One region of the Anaerotruncus sp. genome, then DNA from elsewhere that is predicted to be linked to it. Evidence: a T-box and tRNA genes for the amino acid it is inferred to sense, from the RefSeq annotation. Region 1 holds a T-box; the other regions hold tRNA genes.

Evidence for each region. The T-box of region 1 lies ahead of pheS (phenylalanine--tRNA ligase subunit alpha). A T-box ahead of a tRNA ligase gene usually reads a tRNA of that ligase, here a tRNA-Phe.
Region 2: it encodes a tRNA-Phe, which carries the amino acid that the T-box ahead of pheS (phenylalanine--tRNA ligase subunit alpha) is inferred to sense. The anticodon was not compared.
Region 3: it encodes a tRNA-Phe, which carries the amino acid that the T-box ahead of pheS (phenylalanine--tRNA ligase subunit alpha) is inferred to sense. The anticodon was not compared.

What each region holds. Positions count from the first base shown of each region.
Region 1 is NZ_DBMDHH010000003.1:6,635-13,157, forward strand. Features, by position in the region: gene pheT (phenylalanine--tRNA ligase subunit beta) at 1-1,405, opposite strand, end outside; gene pheS (phenylalanine--tRNA ligase subunit alpha) at 1,422-2,441, opposite strand; T-box leader at 2,493-2,734, opposite strand; gene ACZO3G_RS01515 (PH domain-containing protein) at 2,798-3,208, opposite strand; gene ACZO3G_RS01520 (RING finger protein) at 3,331-4,371, opposite strand; gene prfB (peptide chain release factor 2) at 4,586-5,710, shown strand; gene ACZO3G_RS01530 (EamA family transporter) at 5,737-6,150, shown strand; gene ACZO3G_RS01535 (replication-associated recombination protein A) at 6,399-6,523, opposite strand, start outside.
Region 2 is NZ_DBMDHH010000036.1:689-7,211, reverse strand. Features, by position in the region: gene ACZO3G_RS10260 (corrinoid protein) at 1-558, opposite strand, end outside; gene ACZO3G_RS10255 (M23 family metallopeptidase) at 847-1,629, shown strand; gene ACZO3G_RS10250 (hypothetical protein) at 1,710-2,066, opposite strand; gene ACZO3G_RS10245 (helix-turn-helix domain-containing protein) at 2,247-2,573, shown strand; gene ACZO3G_RS10240 (helix-turn-helix domain-containing protein) at 2,606-2,914, shown strand; tRNA gene ACZO3G_RS10235 (tRNA-Gly) at 3,163-3,238, opposite strand; tRNA gene ACZO3G_RS10230 (tRNA-Phe) at 3,242-3,317, opposite strand; tRNA gene ACZO3G_RS10225 (tRNA-Asp) at 3,347-3,423, opposite strand; tRNA gene ACZO3G_RS10220 (tRNA-Val) at 3,429-3,504, opposite strand; gene ACZO3G_RS10215 (hypothetical protein) at 3,651-3,827, shown strand; gene ACZO3G_RS10210 (ComEA family DNA-binding protein) at 3,882-4,235, opposite strand; gene trhA (PAQR family membrane homeostasis protein TrhA) at 4,349-5,002, opposite strand; gene ACZO3G_RS10200 (DUF1836 domain-containing protein) at 5,153-5,683, shown strand; partial or broken gene ACZO3G_RS10195 (valine--tRNA ligase) at 5,858-6,523, shown strand, end outside.
Region 3 is NZ_DBMDHH010000055.1:8,706-15,228, reverse strand. Features, by position in the region: gene ACZO3G_RS12350 (glycosyltransferase family 2 protein) at 49-1,122, opposite strand; gene sigK (RNA polymerase sporulation sigma factor SigK) at 1,162-1,857, opposite strand; gene ACZO3G_RS12340 (phenylpyruvate tautomerase MIF-related protein) at 2,073-2,417, shown strand; gene ACZO3G_RS12335 (DUF1294 domain-containing protein) at 2,530-2,799, shown strand; gene ACZO3G_RS12330 (6-phosphofructokinase) at 2,832-3,905, shown strand; tRNA gene ACZO3G_RS12325 (tRNA-Asp) at 4,054-4,130, shown strand; tRNA gene ACZO3G_RS12320 (tRNA-Phe) at 4,135-4,210, shown strand; tRNA gene ACZO3G_RS12315 (tRNA-Gly) at 4,214-4,289, shown strand; tRNA gene ACZO3G_RS12310 (tRNA-Cys) at 4,354-4,428, shown strand; gene ACZO3G_RS12305 (creatininase) at 4,582-5,340, opposite strand; gene codA (cytosine deaminase) at 5,540-6,523, shown strand, end outside.

The sequences.
Region 1 (6,523 bases):
CCTCAGCGAGGTCGGCCTTGTGCGCGAGGTCGGCGCGGAAGGTGGGCGGGATGACGAATTCGCCGTCGATCCTGCATTCGAGGCGGGTGAGGATGCGGTGCATCTCCTCGACCGGCACCTCGATGCCGAGGAAGCTGTTGATCCAGTCGGGCTCCAGCTTGATGCGGCGCTCGGCGTGGTCGGAATTGTCCACGTCGATCATGCCGCCGACGACCTCGCCCGCGCCGAGCAGCTCGACGAGCTCGCAGGCGCGTTCGACCGCCGGGATGGTGGTGGCGGGGTCGAGCTGCTTTTCAAAGCGGCCGGACGCCTCGGTGCGCATGCCGAGCTTTTTGGCGGTGGTGCGCACCGACGGGCCGTTGAAGCAGGCCGACTCGAAGACGATCATGTTGGTGTCGTCCATGATGCCGCTGTATTCGCCGCCCATGACGCCCGCGACGGCGGAGGGCTTCTTCGCGTCCGCGATGACGAGCATCTCGGGGGAGAGGACGCGGTCGACCCCGTCGAGGGTCATGATCGTCTCGCCCGGCTTGGCGTTGCGGACGACGATCTTGCCGCCCTCGACATACTTGTAGTCGAACGCGTGCATCGGCTGGCCGTATTCGAGCATGACGTAGTTGGTGATGTCGACGATGTTGTTGATGGGGCGCACGCCCGAGGCGCGCAGCCGCTCCCGCATCCAGCGGGGGGAGGGAGCGATCTTGATGTTCTTGACCATCCGCGCCGTGTAGCGGGGGCAGAGGGCGGGGGCGAGCACCTCGATCGAGAGGTGGTTTTTGATGTCGTCGACGGTCGCTTTGACCGCGGGCGCCTTGAGGTCGAGAGGCTTTCCGAAGGTGACGGCCGCCTCGCGCGCGAGCCCGGTGACCGAGAGGCAGTCGGGGCGGTTGGAGGTGATCTCGAATTCGACGCACACGTCGTCGAGCCCGATCGCCGACTGGATGTCCTGCCCCGGCTTTATGTCCGGTTCCTCCAGGATGAAGATGCCGTCCTCGACCGCGTAGGGGAAGTCGTGGGTTGTGAGGCCCAGCTCGGAAAGGGAGCAGAGCATCCCGCAGGACTCGACGCCGCGCAGCTTGCCCTTTTTAATGTGGACACCGCCCGGCAGCCAGGAGTCGTGCAGGGCGGTGGGCACGTAGTCGCCCTGCCGGACGTTCTGCGCGCCGGTGACGATCTGCACGGGGGCTCCCGCGCCCACGTCCACCTGCGTGACAAACATGTGGTCGCTGTCGGGGTGGCGGACGATCTCGTCGACCCGGCCGACCACGACGTTTTTGATCTCCGCGCCCTCGCGCTCCCAGCCCTCGACCTTGGAACCGGACATGGTCATCGCTTCGGAAAACTCGTGGGGCGTGATATTGCCGACGTCGACATAGTCGGCCAGCCATTTCATGGACAGATTCATGATAAGTTACCCTCCCTTAGAATTGGTTGAGGAACCGCAGGTCGTTCTCGTAGAAGAGGCGCAGGTCGTCGATGCCGTAGCGGCGCATGACGATCCGCTCAAGCCCCATGCCGAACGCGAAGCCGCTGTATTCCTCGGGGTCGATGTTGCAGATGGAGAGCACTTTGGGATGCACCATGCCGCAGCCGAGGATCTCGATCCAGCCCTCGCCCTTGCAGAGGCGGCAGCCCTCGCCGTGGCAGGCGAAGCACTGGAAATCCATCTCCGCGGACGGCTCCGTGAAGGGGAAGTGGTGGGGGCGGAAGCGCACGACCGCCTCCTCGCCGTAGAGCCGCTTTGCGAACATCTCCAGCGTGCCCTTGAGGTCGGCCATCGTAACGCCGCGGTCGACCACGAGCCCCTCGATCTGGTGGAAGAGGGGGGAGTGGGTCGCGTCCACCGCGTCGGAGCGGTAGACCCGTCCGGGCGCGATGACGCGGATGGGGGGCTTCTGCTTTTCCATCGTGCGCACCTGCACCGGGGAGGTCTGGGTGCGCAGCAGGACGTTGTCGCTGATGTAGAAGGTGTCCTGCGTGTCGCGCGCCGGGTGGTCCTTCGGAATGTTGAGCGCCTCGAAGTTGTAGTAGTCGGTCTCGACCTCCGGGCCTTCGGCCACCGAGAAGCCCATGCCGAGGAAGATCTCCTTGACCTCTTCGAGCACCTTGGTCAGCGGGTGGAGCTTGCCGAGCGGCGCGGCCCTGCCGGGCATCGTCACGTCGAGCTTTTCGAGCGCGAGCTTCTGGTCGAGCAGGGCCGCCTTGACCGCGGCGGTGCGCTCCTCGACGAGCGCCTCGATGCCCGAACGCACCTCGTTGGCGAGCTGCCCGACCTTCGGGCGCTCCTCGGCCGAGAGCTTGCCCATCTGCTTGAGGATGACGGTGAGCTCCCCCTTCTTGCCGAGGTATTTGACCCGCAGGTCGTCGAGCGCCTTGAGGTCGCCGGCCTGCGCCAGCGCATCGGCCGCCTGCTGTCTGATCTGTTGCAGCGCGTTTAACATTGTATTTCATCCTTCCCTGTGATACTGCAAAATAAAAAGGCCGTCCGTCCGCAAAGGGACGAACGGCCGTGACGCCAGTCCGTGGTACCACCCAAATTCCCAATACAAAGAGTATTGGACACTTCTGCGCTTTTTAACGGGGCGAACCGTCGCCGCCTACCGCCCCGGGGGGGGTTGAGCGGCGCCGCTCACGGGTGAACTTCACGCAGACGCTTCCCGCGGTCCGTTTTCAGCCGGCGGCGGACCTCTCTGTTGCGGCGCGGATGCGCTACTCTCCCGATCTCAGCGTTATTCGATTAACCATCATCTTAGCATGATTGCTCCGGATTTGCAAGGGCTTTTTGAGATTTTTCTCCTCACAGGAGCATCCCGTCCTCACCGTCCTCGCAGCCGCACTCGTCGTTGTCGAGGATTTCGCCGACCCGCAGGCGGCGGGCGAGCTTCATCTCCTCCACCTGCTTGTGGATGAGCTCCTTGACCCCGCGGGGCTCGCGGATGTTCTTGAGCAGCAGCCTGGGCAGCGACTTGTCCGACGACTGCACGAGCACCGACCCAACCCGGAAGATCCGCTGCCACAGGCTGATGGTGAGGCTGATGTCCCGCACACGGTAGAGGATGACCTCCTCCTGCCGGGTGTTCAAAAGTCCAGTCTCGAGAAAGAGCCGGTCCTCCGACATCGAATATTTCGTAAAGGTGATCGGCAGTCCGCAGATGCGTTTGCGGTCCTTCCAGACCACGGCGGGTTCGGAGATTCGTTCAGCGGCCATGACAGGGCTCCTTTCTTTCGCGCAGCGCGCCCGATGGGTCCATCATAACACCCCGCCGCGAAAAACGCAAGAAGGGCAAAAAGGGGGGAGCGGCTTTGCCGCTCCCCCTCGGGTCGATCGGTTCAGGAGACCATGATCGCCATCACCATCAGGATATAGACGGCGAAATAGGCCACCACGCAGCCCACGGCGGCGATGACGACGATGGCGCGGTTGGTGCGCCCCGCGCGGGCGATCGTCTCGGTGTAGCGGCGGTCATCGAGCGTGCCCTGCGCCGCGAGCATTCCCTCACGGACGCGGGTGACCTTTTTGACCGCGTGCCGCAGGTAGAAGCGGTTGGCGAAGAGGGAGAAGACGACGCCCACGGCGAGCAGGAAATAGCGCATGTACTCCATCGCGGCGTAGGCCCACAGGTGCTGGGTGGGCTGGAACTCGCTGATGAACTCAAACATGCTCGCCCCGGCGTAGATGTCGTTCATGTGGTCGAGGGCGAAATGGACCGCCTCGGGCATGACGAAGAGGGTGGGGATCTGCGCGAGCAGGGTGATGCCCAGCAGGATGAGCCCCACCGAATACATCTTGCGGTAGAAAAAGTAGAAAAAGTTGAAGAAAAGCGCGCAGAAGTTGAAAGAAACGGGCTTCCCCTGGGAAATCTGTTTAAAGCGGGGGAGGAAGTAGCCGGAGTTCTCCCCGACATAGAGCGCGAGATCCCGCGCCGACACCCCGTCGATCTCCTCCGAGGGGTTGAGCCCGCCGAAGGCCGCGCTGTAAGGATTCTGCGCGGGCGGCGCGGCGGCATAGGGCTGTCCGCCGAAGGGGGAGAAGGGCTGTCCCTGCTGGGGCTGGGGCTGGCCCTGGGTGCCGCGGTGCAGCGGCGCGCCGCACACCTGGCAGAAAAGGCCGGTGGAGGGATTGCCGGCGCCGCACGCCGGGCAGGCGGTCCCGCCCGCGGAGCCGCCGGGGGCCTGCCCGGGGGTCTGCTGCTCGTGCGGCGGCTCCCAGGCATGTCCCTTGATATGCAGGTCGTTCAGCGCGCAGTGCCCGAGCTGCTGGTAGCACGTCCGATGGTGGGGCGCGCCGCAGACCGGGCACACGACGATGTCGTCGTCCTCCGTAAAGCGTTTGTTGCAGACGGGGCACTTTACGCCCGTATAGTTCGCCAAAAAATCAACCCCTGAATCATAAATCCATAAATAGTGCTTTCTGAATACCCATGATACAGACAATCCCCTGAAAATTCAAGAGCGTAATTGTGAACTTTTCGTGCGAACGGCTTTTCCACGGGGTTTTGCGCCGGAACCGCTTTACTTTCCCGGGAAAAAATACTATAATATTATTTCTGAGAATGACAAATGCTAGTGGAATGGAGTTGCCGATATGCTGCAATTTGAGGAGCTGCGCCTGCGGCTGGAGGGCCGCCGTGAGGAACTGGACGATCTCGCCCAGGCGATCGGATACGAGGGCCTCAAGCGCAAGCTCGCCGAACTGGAGGAGCAGACGACCGCGCCGGGCTTCTGGAACGATGTGGAACGCTCGCAGAAGAACCAGGTGGAAACCGCCCGCGTCAAGGGAAAGATCGAGGGCTGGGACAGGCTCGACGCCCTCTACGGGGACACCCTCACCCTCATCGAGCTCGCGGACGAGGAGGAGGACGAATCGGTCTACGAGGAGGCGCTCGCGGACGCCGAGAGGTTTGAGCAGGACCTCGAGACCCAGAAGCTCGCCACCCTGCTGACGGGCGAATACGACGTGAACAACGCGATCATGACCTTCCATGCGGGCGCGGGCGGCACCGAGGCGCAGGACTGGGCCCAGATGCTCTACCGCATGTACACCCGCTGGGCCGAGCGCCACGGCTATACCTATAAAATCCTCGACTATCTCGACGGCGACGAGGCGGGCCTCAAGAGCGCGTCGATCATGATCGAGGGGGAGAACGCCTACGGCTTCATGCGCTCGGAGGCGGGCGTGCACCGGCTGGTGCGCATCTCGCCCTTCGACGCGTCCGGCCGCCGGCACACCTCCTTCGCCTCGGTGGAGGTGCTGCCCGAGCTGCCCGACGACAACACCGTCGAGATCGACCCCGAGGACATCAAGATGGAGGTCTTCCGCTCCTCCGGCGCGGGCGGCCAGCACATCAACAAGACCTCCTCGGCGGTCCGCCTCATCCACATCCCGACCGGGATCGTCGTCTCCTGCCAGAACGAGCGTAGCCAGTTCCAGAACCGCGACATGTGCATGAAGATGCTCACCGCCAAGCTCGTCGAGATCAAGGAGCGGGAGCATCTGGCCAACATCAACGAGATCAAGGGGGAGCAGATGCAGATCGCCTGGGGCAGCCAGATCCGCTCCTACGTCTTCATGCCCTACACCCTCGCCAAGGATCACCGCACCGGCTTTGAAATGGGCAACATCAACGCCGTGATGGACGGCGACATCGACGGGTTTATCAACGCGTACCTCAAGGCCGCGAGCCTGGGGACGCTCGGACAGGTGGACTGAGAATAGCATTGAGGAGAGAATCTTATATGTGGGCTGTCTACGCGGTCGGTTCGGCGGTCTTCGCGGCGCTGACCTCCATCCTTGCCAAGATCGGCATCGAAAACGTCAATTCCAACCTTGCCACCGCCATCCGCACGGTGGTCGTGCTTCTTCTCGCGTGGGGGATGGTCTTCCTCACCGGCTCCCAGCACGGCATCCGCGACATCTCCCAGCGCAGCATGCTCTTCCTCATCCTTTCGGGGCTCGCCACCGGCGCCTCGTGGATGTGCTATTACAAGGCCATCCAGATCGGCGAGGTCTCCAAGGTGGTCCCCATCGACAAGTTCAGCCTCGTGATCACGATCGTGATGGCCTTCATCTTCCTGCACGAGGCGGTCAGCGTCAAATCGGTCATCGGCGCGGTGCTCATCACCGGCGGCACCCTTTTGATGGTGCTCTGATCCTGGAAAATGCCGCCCTCGGGCGGCATTTTTGCTCTCCTTCACCCCGGCGGGGCTTTAGATTTACCGCGCGCCTGTTTGCGGCCGCGGGCTTTTATCGCGTCCCTCCGGTGCGCTCTCAACGGTGGAAACGGAAGGCGCGGCGAGCTTGCCGGGCAGGAGCGCGCGGGGAAGGGCCGCCGACCCGCCGCCCGGAGCGCCTGACAGGAAAAAGCGGCCGCCAAAGGCGGCCGCTTTTGTGGATCTGGTCAGGTGTTTTCCCGGCACCACGCGGCGATCTGGGCCATGCGTTCCCGGACGCGGGCCTCGGAGCTCTGCGCGGTCGGGCGGTAGTAGCTGCGCCCGGCGAGGGAGTCGGGCAGGCACTGCATGT
Region 2 (6,523 bases), on a different contig from region 1:
GAACGCCTGGGTGACCGGCGCGCCGCCGATCATCACCTTGACCCCGCCGAGTGCGGGCGTGCCGTTGCGGAGCGCGACGACGGCGCGCATCTCGTTCATCGTGGTGGTGAGCAGGGCGGAACAGGCGATGATGTCCGCGCCGTTTTGCTCGGCGGCGGATATGTACTTGGCGGCGGGCACGTCGACCCCCAGGTCGATGACCCGCAGGCCCTTCCCCTCGAGCATCATTTTGACGAGGTTCTTGCCGATGTCGTGCCGGTCGCCCTTGACGGTGCCGAGCACGACGGTGCCGCGCACCTCGCCGCCGCTTTCCGCGAGCAGGGGCTTGAGCAGCTCAAGTCCCGCGTTCATCGCGCGCGCGGCGATCATGACCTCGGGGATATAGACCTTGTTCGCCTTGAATTTCTCCCCGATGCCCCCCATGCCCGCAAGCAGGCCGCCGTTCAGGATTTCCCCGGCGGAAAGGCCCTCCGCGATCGCGCGGGAAACCGTTTCCTTGACGGCGGGCGCGCGCCCCTGCTGCAGGAGCCGGCTGATTTCATCCAAAAGCTGGGACAACCGATTTTCCCCCCTCAAATGCCAAAAACAGGCGCGGATTCCGATTTTCCGCTACAGCAATCATACCCTACTTTGGCGCTGATTTCAAGCGGGTGGGCGCAAACGGGCGCCCGGAGATTCTGGATGGCCGGGGGACCGGGGATTTCCTCCCCGGGAAGAAGCAGGGAGGGGGAGGGGACAGGGCTTTCCAATATCGTAAACCTTGTGTAAACGATGCCCGGTGTTCACAGACAGTTCATAAACGCCCGGTATCCTGAGTGCGTATCGATTCAGGGAGGAGGCACACCCATGCAGTTTTCTGCGGACAACTCCGGACAATCGACATCGCGGAAGCGGACAAAAAATACCCCCATCAGGAAGCTGACGGCGCGCGCCCTCGCGGTGACGCTTGCGTTCTTCTGCGCGGTGAACATTCTGGCGCTTCAGCCGCCCGCGCGCACCACGCGCACCGTCGTCACCACGGAAAAAATCCCCTACAGCGTCGCCTACCAGGACGAACCCGCCCGCTACCGGGGCTATACCGAGGTCGTCTCGGCTGGGATTGCGGGCGAGCGGGAGATCCGTTCACAGGTCGTCTTCGAGGGCGACCGGCCGGTCAAGGTGCTGTCGGTCCAGTCGACCGACACCGCCCGCCCCGTCGACCAGGTGGTCAAGAGGGGCACCCGGGTGCTGCGAAGCGAAACCGCCGACGGCAGCCGCTGGGTGTCCTCCTTCATCCGCCCGCTCAAGACCGGGTGGCTGTCGGCAGATTTTTACGACTATCCCCACCACAACGGCATCGACCTCGCCGCCCCGCACGGCACGCCCGTCTACGCGGCGGCGCAGGGGCGCGTCGTGCTCGCGGGCTGGTACGGGGAGTACGGCAAGTGCGTCATCATCGAGCACGCCGACGGCTCCCGCACCCTCTACGGGCACAACAGCTCGCTCGACGTATCGGTCGGGCAGGAGGTCAAGCAGGGGGAGAAGATCGCCAACGTCGGCTCGACGGGCAACTCCACCGGCAACCATCTGCATTTTGAAATCCGCATCGGGTCGAGCTTTTTGGACCCGCTGGTCTACATCGACAAATAGCGCGGGAAAAGCCCCGGGACGCTTCGGAGGAAGCGCCCCGGGGCTTTTCGCGTGGCCGGCGGCCGCACTTTTGGATTCGGCTATGACGCCTGCGCGTTTTTCGTGATGAGATCCATATGATCTTTGATGCAGAGCGAAAGGTCCTCAAAAAAAGCGCGCGCATCACTGTCGTTCCCAAGAAAGGGAATCATCAGGCTGGCGATCACATGGTGGACCGTTTTTTGCATTTGCTCCTCCGTCTGATTGACTACCATGATCACGAATTCCTCGCACAATACGTTTGCGGCAAGTTCGGGAGTATCAATGACAAAATCCAATGCCATACGGTCAACCACTTCGCCGATCGAAAGCCCGGTGTTTTCGCAGTGCTTTAACAGGGCCTCTTTTGTTTTGGTCATGATGGTTGCTTCAATGGTCGTCAGTACCTTGTCAGGCATTGCGCTTCCTCCTCGTCATGCGTTTTGGCGAAGCTGCCAATTTCCCAGTCCTATGTTAGCACAAATGTTTATCGAGCACAACCCCTATTTAGGGACATTTCTATTAATAGATCATTTTGTTGGCTTTGTATAGTTGGTATGCTATTTGTAGAAGATATCCCTAGATAGGTGGTGGTGCCCGTGAACTGTAAAAGCATGGGAAAGAAGCTTAAGTCATATAGAGCGAAATGTGGTTGGAGCCTGAAAGAGTGTTCAGAAAGGATAGGCATCAGCACAAGGTATCTGGCCGATATTGAACGTGGCGATAAAGTGCCAAAGCTAGAAACGTTCCTGCTGATCCTGAACACTTTGAATGCTTCTGCCGACGATGTCCTTCAAGATAGTTTGGTCGTTGGCTATGAAGCCAAGAGTAACGACATGATTAGGAAGTTGAATGCTCTTGATGTTACCAAGAGAAAGCAAGCGTTGGATATTTTCGATAGTGTCATATCTTCGCTGAAAGAATAAAAGCCTTATAACGTAGCAAGAGGGTGGGGATCATGATAGATATACTCAAAGAAATTACGAAACTCCGCTTGGCTCGGAACTGGACTGAGTATGATTTATCAAAACATTCCGGACTGTCTCAGTCAACGATATCCACCTGGTACCGCAAGGGACAAACGCCAACAATACAAACGCTGGATAAGGTGTGCAAAGGATTTGGAATTACCTTATCACAATTTTTCTCAGAAGGGGATGACCCCATTTCGCTTACGCCAGAGCAGGGAGAAATGCTTGATAATTGGTCGGCGCTAAATCCAAAGCAGCAACAGATCATTATGGACTTGCTTAGAAATATGTTTTGACAACAATTGATGTCGAATACCCCCCTTTTTTTGTATAGTTGGTAAATAGCCGCTCCAAATAAAAAAGAACGCTTCAAAATGAAGCGTTCTTTTTGGAGCGGGTTACGAGGCTCGAACCCGCAACCCCACCCCGCGAAAGCGCGCTTTCGCGGGGACCCCGGGACCTCCGGATTTAAAATGTCGGTGGAGGCAGCGGGTTCGTTCTCGCGAAAAAAGAAAAAGAACGCTTCAAAATGAAGCGTTCTTTTTGGAGCGGGTTACGAGGCTCGAACTCGCTACCTCCACCTTGGCAAGGTGGCGCTCTGCCAAATGAGCTAAACCCGCGCTTGGTGCCTTCGGTCGGAATCGAACCAACGACACGAGGATTTTCAGTCCTCTGCTCTACCAACTGAGCTACAAAGGCATATTTGGCAAAGCGGAAAGGGAGAAAAATGGCGACCCGGATGGGGCTCGAACCCACGACCTCTAGCGTGACAGGCTAGCGTTCTAACCAACTGAACTACCGGGCCACAACTGGTGGGAACTACAGGGCTCGAACCTGTGACCCTCTGCTTGTAAGGCAGATGCTCTCCCAGCTGAGCTAAGCTCCCACATTTGCCTTTGGCGACTGAACGTCCAACAAGCGACGTAAATTATTATACATTGCCTGTCCCGGAATGTCAACCGCTTTTTTCAAAAAAGCGCTCCCGCATAATCCTGGCCGCCCTGCAAAAACTATCGGCAGGAGGTGAGCGCCATGCTCGAAAAAAACCGGCTGATCCATCCCGAACGGAAACGGTCCCGGACCCGGCACGACCATTTCGCACAGGTCGACCCGAACGCGGAAATCACCAGCGCGTTCATCAACCAGGCGGTATCCCAGGCGGAGGGCGCTCCCGAGCCGCCCGCGCCGGAGAACCCGAACCGGAACTAAACGAAACGGACGCGGCATCTGCCGCGCCCGTTTTTTATCAGGGTGAACTTCGGCTCAGTCGAACGCCAGGTAGGGGGAAATCTGCTCGAGCGTCTTCTCGCCGATGCCGCTGATCTCCAGAAGCTGTTCGGGGGAGTCGAGCGTACCGTAGTCGCGGATGTAGGCGCGGATCGCTCCGGCCTTTTCCGGCCCGATGCCGGGGAGCTGCGTCAGCTCCTCCTCGGTGGCCCGGTTGATGTGGACGACCACCCCATCCAGCTCGGGGTAGGGGTTTAAAACGGGCGCGGGGGAAAAGGCGATGCTGGCGGGGACCCGGGGCGGCGCGGTGGCGACGTTATAGCAGATGAGCGCGGCCGCGAGAAGTCCCGCGGCGGCCCAGATGAGGCCCGTGCCCGACCGCTGTTTCATGCCGCCGCCCCCTTTCGCTCCCATGGGGAAATGATACCATCCCGCCGCAGGAAACGCAAGCCTCCCGCCGCAAAATACGCGGCGGGAGGCTTGTGTTCAGAAAACGACGGGGTTCAGACGATGTACAGCAGGACCATCAGGTAGTGACAGACGCTGCCGGCAATGACGAAGAGGTGGAAAATCTCATGGAACCCGAACCGTTCGGAGAGGTTGGGGCGCTTGACCATGTAGATGACGCCGCCCACGGTATAGGCGAGCCCGCCCACCACGAGCAGCACGATCCCCGGCAGGGGCAGCGCGCCCACCGCGGGCAGGTCGACGGCGATCGCCCAGCCCATCAGGATGTAGAGGGTGGTGCTCAGCCACCGGGGCGCGCCCAGCCAGAACATCTTCATCAGGATGCCCGCGGCGGCGACCGCCCACATGGCGGCGGTGAAGACGAGGTTGTTCGGGCGGGGGAGCAGGGTGAGCAGCAGCGGCGTGTAGGTCCCGGCGATGAGCACGTAGATCATCGCGTGGTCGAGCTTGCGCAGCGCGGTCTGGATTTTGGCTGCGGCGTTGGTGAAATGGTAGATGCTGCTCGCGCAGTAGAGCGCGATGAGCGACAGGCAGAAGAGAATGCAGGAGACGGCGGTGACCGCCGTGACCCCCGGCGTCACCGCGAGATGCACCCCCATCACGACCAGGCCGATCACGGACAGCCACGCCCCGATGAAATGGGTGTAGCTGCTGATGGGGTCGCGCGCTTTCAGGAAGATCCGCGGCATAGTGGCACCTCACAACAATATAATGTAGTTTTAATAACTATATGATACTATTATAATATCACATATCGAAGAAAAAGCAACTGCATCTTGAAAAAGTTCACAAAATCATGTAGAATTGGGGACAGGGAATTCCGGCCGGGAGGGAAGACGATGAAAACCTTTGATGAAATCCTGTCCGCCGCCTTTGCGGACGCCGATCTCTCCGCCGCCGACGTGCCGCGCATCGACCTCTATATGGACCAGATCCTGACGCTGGTGGACGAGGGCCTCGCGGGCAACAAGCGGTCGGCGGAGGATAAGCTGCTGACCAAGACGATGGTCAACAACTATTCCAAGGAGCATCTTATTATGCCCGTCAAGGGCAAAAAGTATTCCCGTGAGCAGGTGATGCAGCTGCTCTGCATCCTCACCCTCAAGCAGCAGCTCGCGCTCTCCGACATCAAAAGGCTGGTGGCGGGGGAGGGGGCGCCGGGCGGCTTCGAGCGGGCCTACGGGGACGCGCTCGCGCTCAAAAACCGCCTGCGCCCGAAGCTCGAGGCGCTGCTGCGGGAGGAGCTTTCGGACGCGTCGGGCCTGGAGAGCCGGGAGCGGGCGCTCGCGCTCGCCCTCGCGCTGGCGGGAGCGGCGACCGAGCTGCGGCGGGTGTGCGAGGGCGTCGTGGAAAACGCCCCGGAGGGATAGCGTCCGACGGGCGGCGGGGGCAAAGCCCCCGCCGCCTTTTGGCGCGGCCGCGTCCCTGCCGCCGAATCCGCTGAAAAGGCAGATTTTCCGGCGGTCCCGCTTGTAATTGGACGGGAACTTTATTATAATATAGAGTATTGTAATTTGCCGAAAGAGGCTATTGGAGGAACAGACATGCCGAAACAACTGGAAAAGGTTTACGACCCCAAGCAGGTTGAGGATAAAACCTACCGCTTCTGGGAGGAGGGCCGGTATTTCCACGCCGAGCCCAACCCCGAAAAGAAGCCCTACACCATCGTCATCCCCCCGCCGAACATCACCGGCAAGCTGCATATGGGACATGCCCTCGACGAGACGCTCCAGGACATCCTGATCCGCTGGCGGAGAATGCAGGGCTACGAGACGCTCTGGCTGCCCGGCACCGACCACGCGTCGATCGCCACCGAGGCGAAGATCGTCGAGGCCATGCGGCAGGAGGGCGTCACCAAGGAGGACCTCGGACGCGAGGGATTTTTGAAGCGCGCATGGGCGTGGAAAAAGGAGTACGGCGGCCACATCATAGACCAGCTCAAAAAGCTCGGCTCCTCCTGCGACTGGGAGCGGGAGCGCTTCACCCTCGACGAGGGATGCAGCAGGGCGGTCCGCGAGGTGTTCGTCAACCTCTACGAAAAGGGGCTCATCTACCGCGGCGAGCGAATCATCAACTGGTGCCCCCACTGCAAGTCGACCATCTCGGACATCGAGGTGGAGTACGACGAGAAGGACGGCTTCTTCTGGCACATTAACTACCCGATCGTCGGCACGGACGAGGTGCTCGAGATCGCGACCACCCGCCCCGAG
Region 3 (6,523 bases), on a different contig from region 1:
ACCAAAGAAATCCATCCCCCGGCGGGCGCGCCGGGGGATGGATTTCCTTCAGGAGCCCTGCGCGGCAAAATAGAGCTTGTTGCGCAGGTAGGAGGGGTCGTCGGGCTTATATTTCCCGGCGCGGTCGTTATATTCGGCGGCGCGGGCGCGCTCGCCCAGCCGGTCGTGGCAGACGCAAAGCTGGATGCAGGGCAGGTAGCCGTAGCAGTCGGGGCTGACGAAAGCGCCCGAGCGGTCGTCGCGCTCGCGGGAGAGCGCGAGCTCATACCAGAAGATCGCCTCCCGGTAGCGCGCGCGGTCGAGAAAATGCTTTCCGACGTCGCAGCAGACCTCGGCGCGCGGTGTGTCGTACTCGAGGGTGCGCAGCAGCGCGGAAAGCGCCTCGCGCGGCTCCTTCATCGCGTAGCGGCACCAGGAGAGATGGCGGCAGGCTTCGATGTTGTTTTCGATCCAGCCGCGTCCCCCGTCCAAGAACGCCTCAAACACGCGGACGGCGTCGGCGTAACGCTCGTGGTAGTAGAGCTCGCGCGCGTAGTAGAACTGGTCGCGCGGCGCGAGCTCCCCCTGCTCGGCGAGCTGTTTTTCATAGATGCGCAGATTGCGCGCAGGGTCGGAGGGGCGCAGCTTGCGGTGGGAGACGGCGGCGTCTCCGTAAACGACGACGCCCGAGGGGGTGATCGCCTCGTGTACCGCCCCCGCCCAGCGGAATTCAGGGCTGTTGCGGACGATCCGTTCGCGGTAGTAGGAGAGGGTGGGCTTGCCGTCCGCGTCGAACGCCGCGTGGTAGCGGAGCATGACGACGTCGGCGGCGGGATCGAGGGTGCGTTTGAGGTCGAGCAGCGCGGCGCGGTCGGCTTCCAAAAGGATGTCGTCCGCGTCGAGCCACATGCAGTATTCCATCTCCGCTTTGGAGAAGGAAAAATTCCGCGCGGCGGAAAAGTCGTCGGTCCACGCGAAGTCATAGACCTTGTCGGTATACCGCCGCGCGATCTCCTTCGTCGCGTCGGCGGAGCCGGTATCCACAATGATGATCTCGTCCGCCGTGTCCGCCGCGCTTTCGAGGCAGCGGGCGAGGACGTCCTCCTCATCCTTAACGATCATGCACAGGCTGATGGTGATCATGGAACTCTCCTTTACAGGTTTTGCCGCCCGAACGGCGCGTCAGAGAAATGCGCCCTCCCGTTCAAAGCGGGTGCGAAGCGTTCCGATCGCCTTCTTTTCAATGCGCGAGACATAGGAGCGGGAAATTTCCAGCTTTTTGGCGACCTCCCGCTGGGTGAGCGGGCGGGTCCCGCCGAGTCCGTAGCGCATGACGATGATCTGCCGCTCCCGCTCGTCGAGGCAGCAGGCGATAAAATCATAGAGCTGCTCCGACTTGATGTGCAGGTCGATGCAGTCGATGATGTTGTCCTCCTCCGACATGATGTCGCCGAGCGTCAGGGAATTTCCGTCCTTGTCGGTGTCGATCGGATCGCTTATGTAGACGTCCTGCGCGGACTTCTTCTTATTGCGGAAGTGCATCAGCACCTCGTTTTCGATGCAGCGGGAGGCGTAGGTCGCGAAACGGGTCCCCTTGTCGGTGTTGAAGGTGGAGACCGCCTTGATCAGTCCGATCGTCCCGATCGAGATCAGGTCGTCCTGGTCCTTGAAGGTGCTGTAATACTTCTTGATGATATGGGCCACGAGGCGCAGGTTGTGCTCGATCAGGCAGGCTTTGGCGGCTTCGTCCCCGGCGGCGATCCGATCGAGGCATTCGCGTTCCTCCTTGGCGGAGAGGGGGCGGGGGAAGGACCCGGTACCGGTGACGTGCAGGGCGAAATAGAGCAGGTTGCACAGGGCGGCGAACAACGAGAACAAGGGAAGACCTCCTCGGCCGGAACCCGGCGGATTTGAGAATCGGGCGAAAAAGAAAACGCACCATGCAAGACATGGCACGATTCATCTATATGCCAAAGGGCCTCGTCCCGTGCAAGTCCGGCGGCGGGACGAAAACGGCCGTCGCGGAAAAACAATTGAAAACACGGCGGGAACGGGATATAATAAGCGCAGAAAAATTTGAGGGAGGAATCGCAATGCCCTGCATCCAGACAAAGGTAAACGTCACGCTCACCCCGGAAAAGGAGGAGGCGATCAAGCAAAAATTCGGACAGGCGATCACCGCCATCCCCGGCAAAACGGAAAACTGGCTGATGTGCACGTTCGAGGACGGCTGCCGCATGTATTTCCGCGGGGAGGCCGGCGCGCCGATGGCCTTCGTGGAGGTCAAGGTGTACGGCAAGGCGCCCGCGTCCGCCTTTGACAGGCTGACCGGGGAGATCACCGGCATCCTGCGCGACGAACTGGATATCGCGCCCGACCACATCTACGTCAAATATGAGGAGGTGGCCAACTGGGGCTGGAACGGCGCGAATTTTTGAGCCGTAAAAGGGGCGGGGAGCGTGCTCCCCGCCCTTCTGCCGCGCGCCTTTCCATCGGCGGAAAGATGTGGTATACTGATTTTGCGAAGATTCCGAATGAAAGGATGAGCGGATGGGAACCGTCTTGATGTGGGCGCTTTTCGCGGTCAACGCGGCGGGACTGGCGGCCTGCGGGCTCGACAAGTGGAAGGCGAAGCGCGGCGCGTGGCGCATCCCCGAGAAAACGCTCTTCTTCTTCGCCGTGATCGGCGGGGGATGGGGCGTGTGGGCCGGTATGTATCTCTTCCGGCACAAGACGCGCCGCTGGTATTTTGTGGTTGGAATCCCGGCGATCACGCTGGCGGAATACGGGCTGCTCGTGTGGGCGCTGCTGGTTCGGTAATCGGACGGGTTTTGCGTAAGGAGGAAAAGGAAATGGCAAAAAGAGTGGGAATTTTAACGGCGGGCGGTGACTGTCCGGGACTGAACGCGACCATCCGCGGGGTGGCCAAGGCGCTCTACCAGAAGATGCCGGACGTGGAGATCGTCGGCGTGGTCGACGGCTTCAAGGGGCTGATCAAGGGCGAGTACCATGAGATGAAGCAGTCGGATTTTTCCGGCATCCTGACGCGCGGCGGCACCATCCTCGGCACGGCGCGCACCCCCTATAAAAACATGAAGATCGTCGAGAACGACGTGGACAAGGTCGCCGAGATGAAGGGCAACTACAAAAAGATGAAGCTCGACTGCCTCTTCGTTCTGGGCGGCAACGGCACCCACAAGACGGCCAATCTCCTCTCCGAGGAGGGGCTCAACATCATCGGCCTGCCCAAGACGATCGACAACGACATCTGGGGCACCGACGTGACGTTTGGATTCCATACCGCCGTGGGGATCGGCACCGAGGTGGTCGACCGCATCCACACCACCGCGAGCAGCCACAAACGGGTGATGGTCATTGAGATCATGGGCAACAAGGCGGGCTGGCTCACCCTCTACACCGGCGTGGCGGGCGGCGCGGACGTCATCCTCATCCCCGAGATCCCCTACGACATCAAAAAGGTCGTCAAGGCGATCGAGCGGCGGGCGGCGTCCGGCCGGGGATTCTCGATCGTGGTGGTCGCGGAGGGCGCGTTCGACGCCGAAGAGGCCAAAATGAAAAAGAAGGAGCGCGCCGAAAAACGCGCCGCCGAGGGGATCACGACGGCGACGGCGCGCATCGTGCGGCAGATCGAGGAGAGCTCGGGCTCCGAGACGCGCATGGTCGTGCCGGGGCACTTCATCCGCGGCGGCGAGCCGTCCGCCTACGACCGGGTGCTCGCCTCCCAGTTCGGCGTTTACGGCGCGGAGCTCTTCAGCCGCGGCATCTTCGGCGTGACCGTCGCCCAGCAGAACAACGAGATCGTCCACAACCGCCTGTCCGACGTCGCCGGAAAGACGAAATTCGTCCCGGTCAACGACCAGATGATTTTTACAGCGCGCAGTTTGGGTATTTCCTTCGGCGATTAGGGAATACCATAGGCGGGAGGATTTCCTCCCGCCCGCGTCTGGTTTTTTCCTCCGTTCTTTTTTCAAGATTCTTCCCCGAATCCTATTGACAAAAACGGTGGGAACGATTATAATAAATATCGCGCTGTTCGACAAGACCGGCGCAGATGGCCCGGTAGTTCAGTTGGTTAGAACGCTAGCCTGTCACGCTAGAGGTCGTGGGTTCGAGCCCCATCCGGGTCGCCAGTTTGCCTTTGTAGCTCAGTTGGTAGAGCAGAGGACTGAAAATCCTCGTGTCGTTGGTTCGATTCCGACCGAAGGCACCAAACGCGGGTTTAGCTCATTTGGCAGAGCGCCACCTTGCCAAGGTGGAGGTAGCGAGTTCGAGCCTCGTAACCCGCTCCAACAAAAAGAGGTCGGGAATGGAAACTTCGCGCCTCTTTTTTCATATACTGCGGTATATGATAGCGGCGCCGTAGCCAAGCGGTAAGGCAGAGGTCTGCAAAACCTTCATTCACCGGTCCGATTCCGGTCGGCGCCTCCAAAGGACAAAACCCCCGCTGCGAAAGCAGCGGGGGTTTTTGCGCATCCGCGGCGTGGAAAGCAAAAAATCTGCAAAACCAACATTTACCGGTCCGATTCCGGTCGGCGCAAAAACAGGGCGGCGGGTCCATACGGACCCGCCGCCCTGTTTTTGTCAGCCTGGGAAGGCCGTACCGACGATCTCGACGAGGCGTGGGAGAACCGCCTCGACGATCAGCCGCCCCTTTTCCGCCGAGGAGGAACGCGCGGTCGCGAGGACCCCGGTGGAGGGAATGGCGTCTTTATCGATGGGGTATTTGAAGTAGGGGCAGGGCGCGGCGCCCTTTGAATCGACGATGAGCTCCTCCCGCACAAGCTCGGGCGCGAAGTAGAGCATGAGGGAGGTCTCGGTGATCGCCGCGTGCTCGAACGCCCAACCGGGGAAGGGCACCTCGTCGAAGAGGCGGCCGATCAGTTCCTCGGGCATGGGGTCCCACCAGTTGGAGAGCAGGAGGGTGACGCGGTCCCCATAACGGGCGCTGCACAGGTCCATCGCCTCGATGAGGAAGGGGTCGTTTTCAAAGTGCGCGTTCATAATGAAGATTTTGGTGAAACCGTCCCGCACGAACTCGTCGAACAGGTCGGAGGCGAGCTGCTGGAGCGTCGCGCCGTTCAGGTCGATCGTGCCGGGAAAGAGGGGCCCGCCGCCGCTCAGGGGCTTCGATTTATAGCCGTAGGAGAGGGTGGGGGCGACCACGCCGCTGACCGCCTGGGCGAGCCGGCAGGCGAACTGCTCGGCGAGCACCGCGTCCACGCAGAGCGGCAGGTGCGGCCCGTGCTGTTCGGTCGCGCCGACCGGGAGGATGAGGACCCGGTCCTTTTTCGCCTCAAATTCCCGCCAGGTCATCCGTTCCATCTTGACTTCTTCAAACATACAGCGCCCTCCTTTTGGATGTTCATCACATAATCAAATGATAAGGGAAAAGGATTGTGGCTACAATGTACAAAAAGTCCGAAAGCTCGCCAAATGCTTGTACGCAGGGTACAATGACGAAGCCGTTTCGCTGTGCTATGCTTTTTAACAGAGAACACGGCGGCCACCGGCCCGCCTGGATCAAAGGGGATTTCGGGACATGAAGAGAACCTTATTTCTAAACGCGAAGCTCAAGGGCGCCGCCGGCGTCACCGACCTTTTGGTGGAGGACGGCGCCTTTTCGGAGATCGCTCCCGGCCTGGGCGCCCGGTATCCGGAGGCCGAGCGGGTGGACCTCGGCGGGAAGCTGACGCTTCCGCCCTATGTGGAACCGCACATCCATCTGGATTATGTATATACGGCGCGCGAACCCGGCGCGAAAAACCACAGCGGGACCCTCTTCGAGGGCATCCAGCGCTGGTCGGAGACAAAGGGCGGCATGTCCGGGGAGGAGATCAAGCGCCGCGCCCGCATCGCCCTGCGCAAGCAGATCCTGAGCGGCATCCAATACGTCCGCACCCATGTGGACGTGACCGACCCCAACCTCACCGGCCTGAAGGCGATGCTGGAGCTGCGCGAGGAGGTCTCCGACCTCGTCACCATGCAGATCATCGCCTTCCCGCAGGAGGGGATGTACTCCTTCCCGGGCGGCGACCGGCTCGTGGAGGAGGCGCTTAAAATGGGCGCCGACGTCGTCGGCGCGATCCCGCACTTTGAATTCACCCGCGAGTTCGGGCTGCGCTCGGTCAAAAGGGCGGTCGAGCTTGCGATCAAATACGGAAAGCTCGTGGACATCCACTGCGACGAGACGGACGACGAGCAGTCCCGCTTCCTCGAGGAGCTGGCCGCGCAGGCCTACCTCGGCGGCATCGGCGAACTGACCACCGCCAGCCACACCTGCGCGATGGCCTCCTACAACAACGCCTACACCGCCAAGCTCTTTAAGCTGCTCAAGCTCGCGAAGCTCAACTTCATCTCCTGCCCGACCGAGAACATGCATCTTCAGGGCCGGTGTGACAGCTACCCCAAGCGCCGCGGCGTGACCCGCGTGCCCGAGCTGCTCGCCGAGGGACTCAACGTCTGCTTCGCGCAGGATTCGATCTCCGACCCGTGGTATCCGCTCGGTTCGGGGAACCTCATGAAC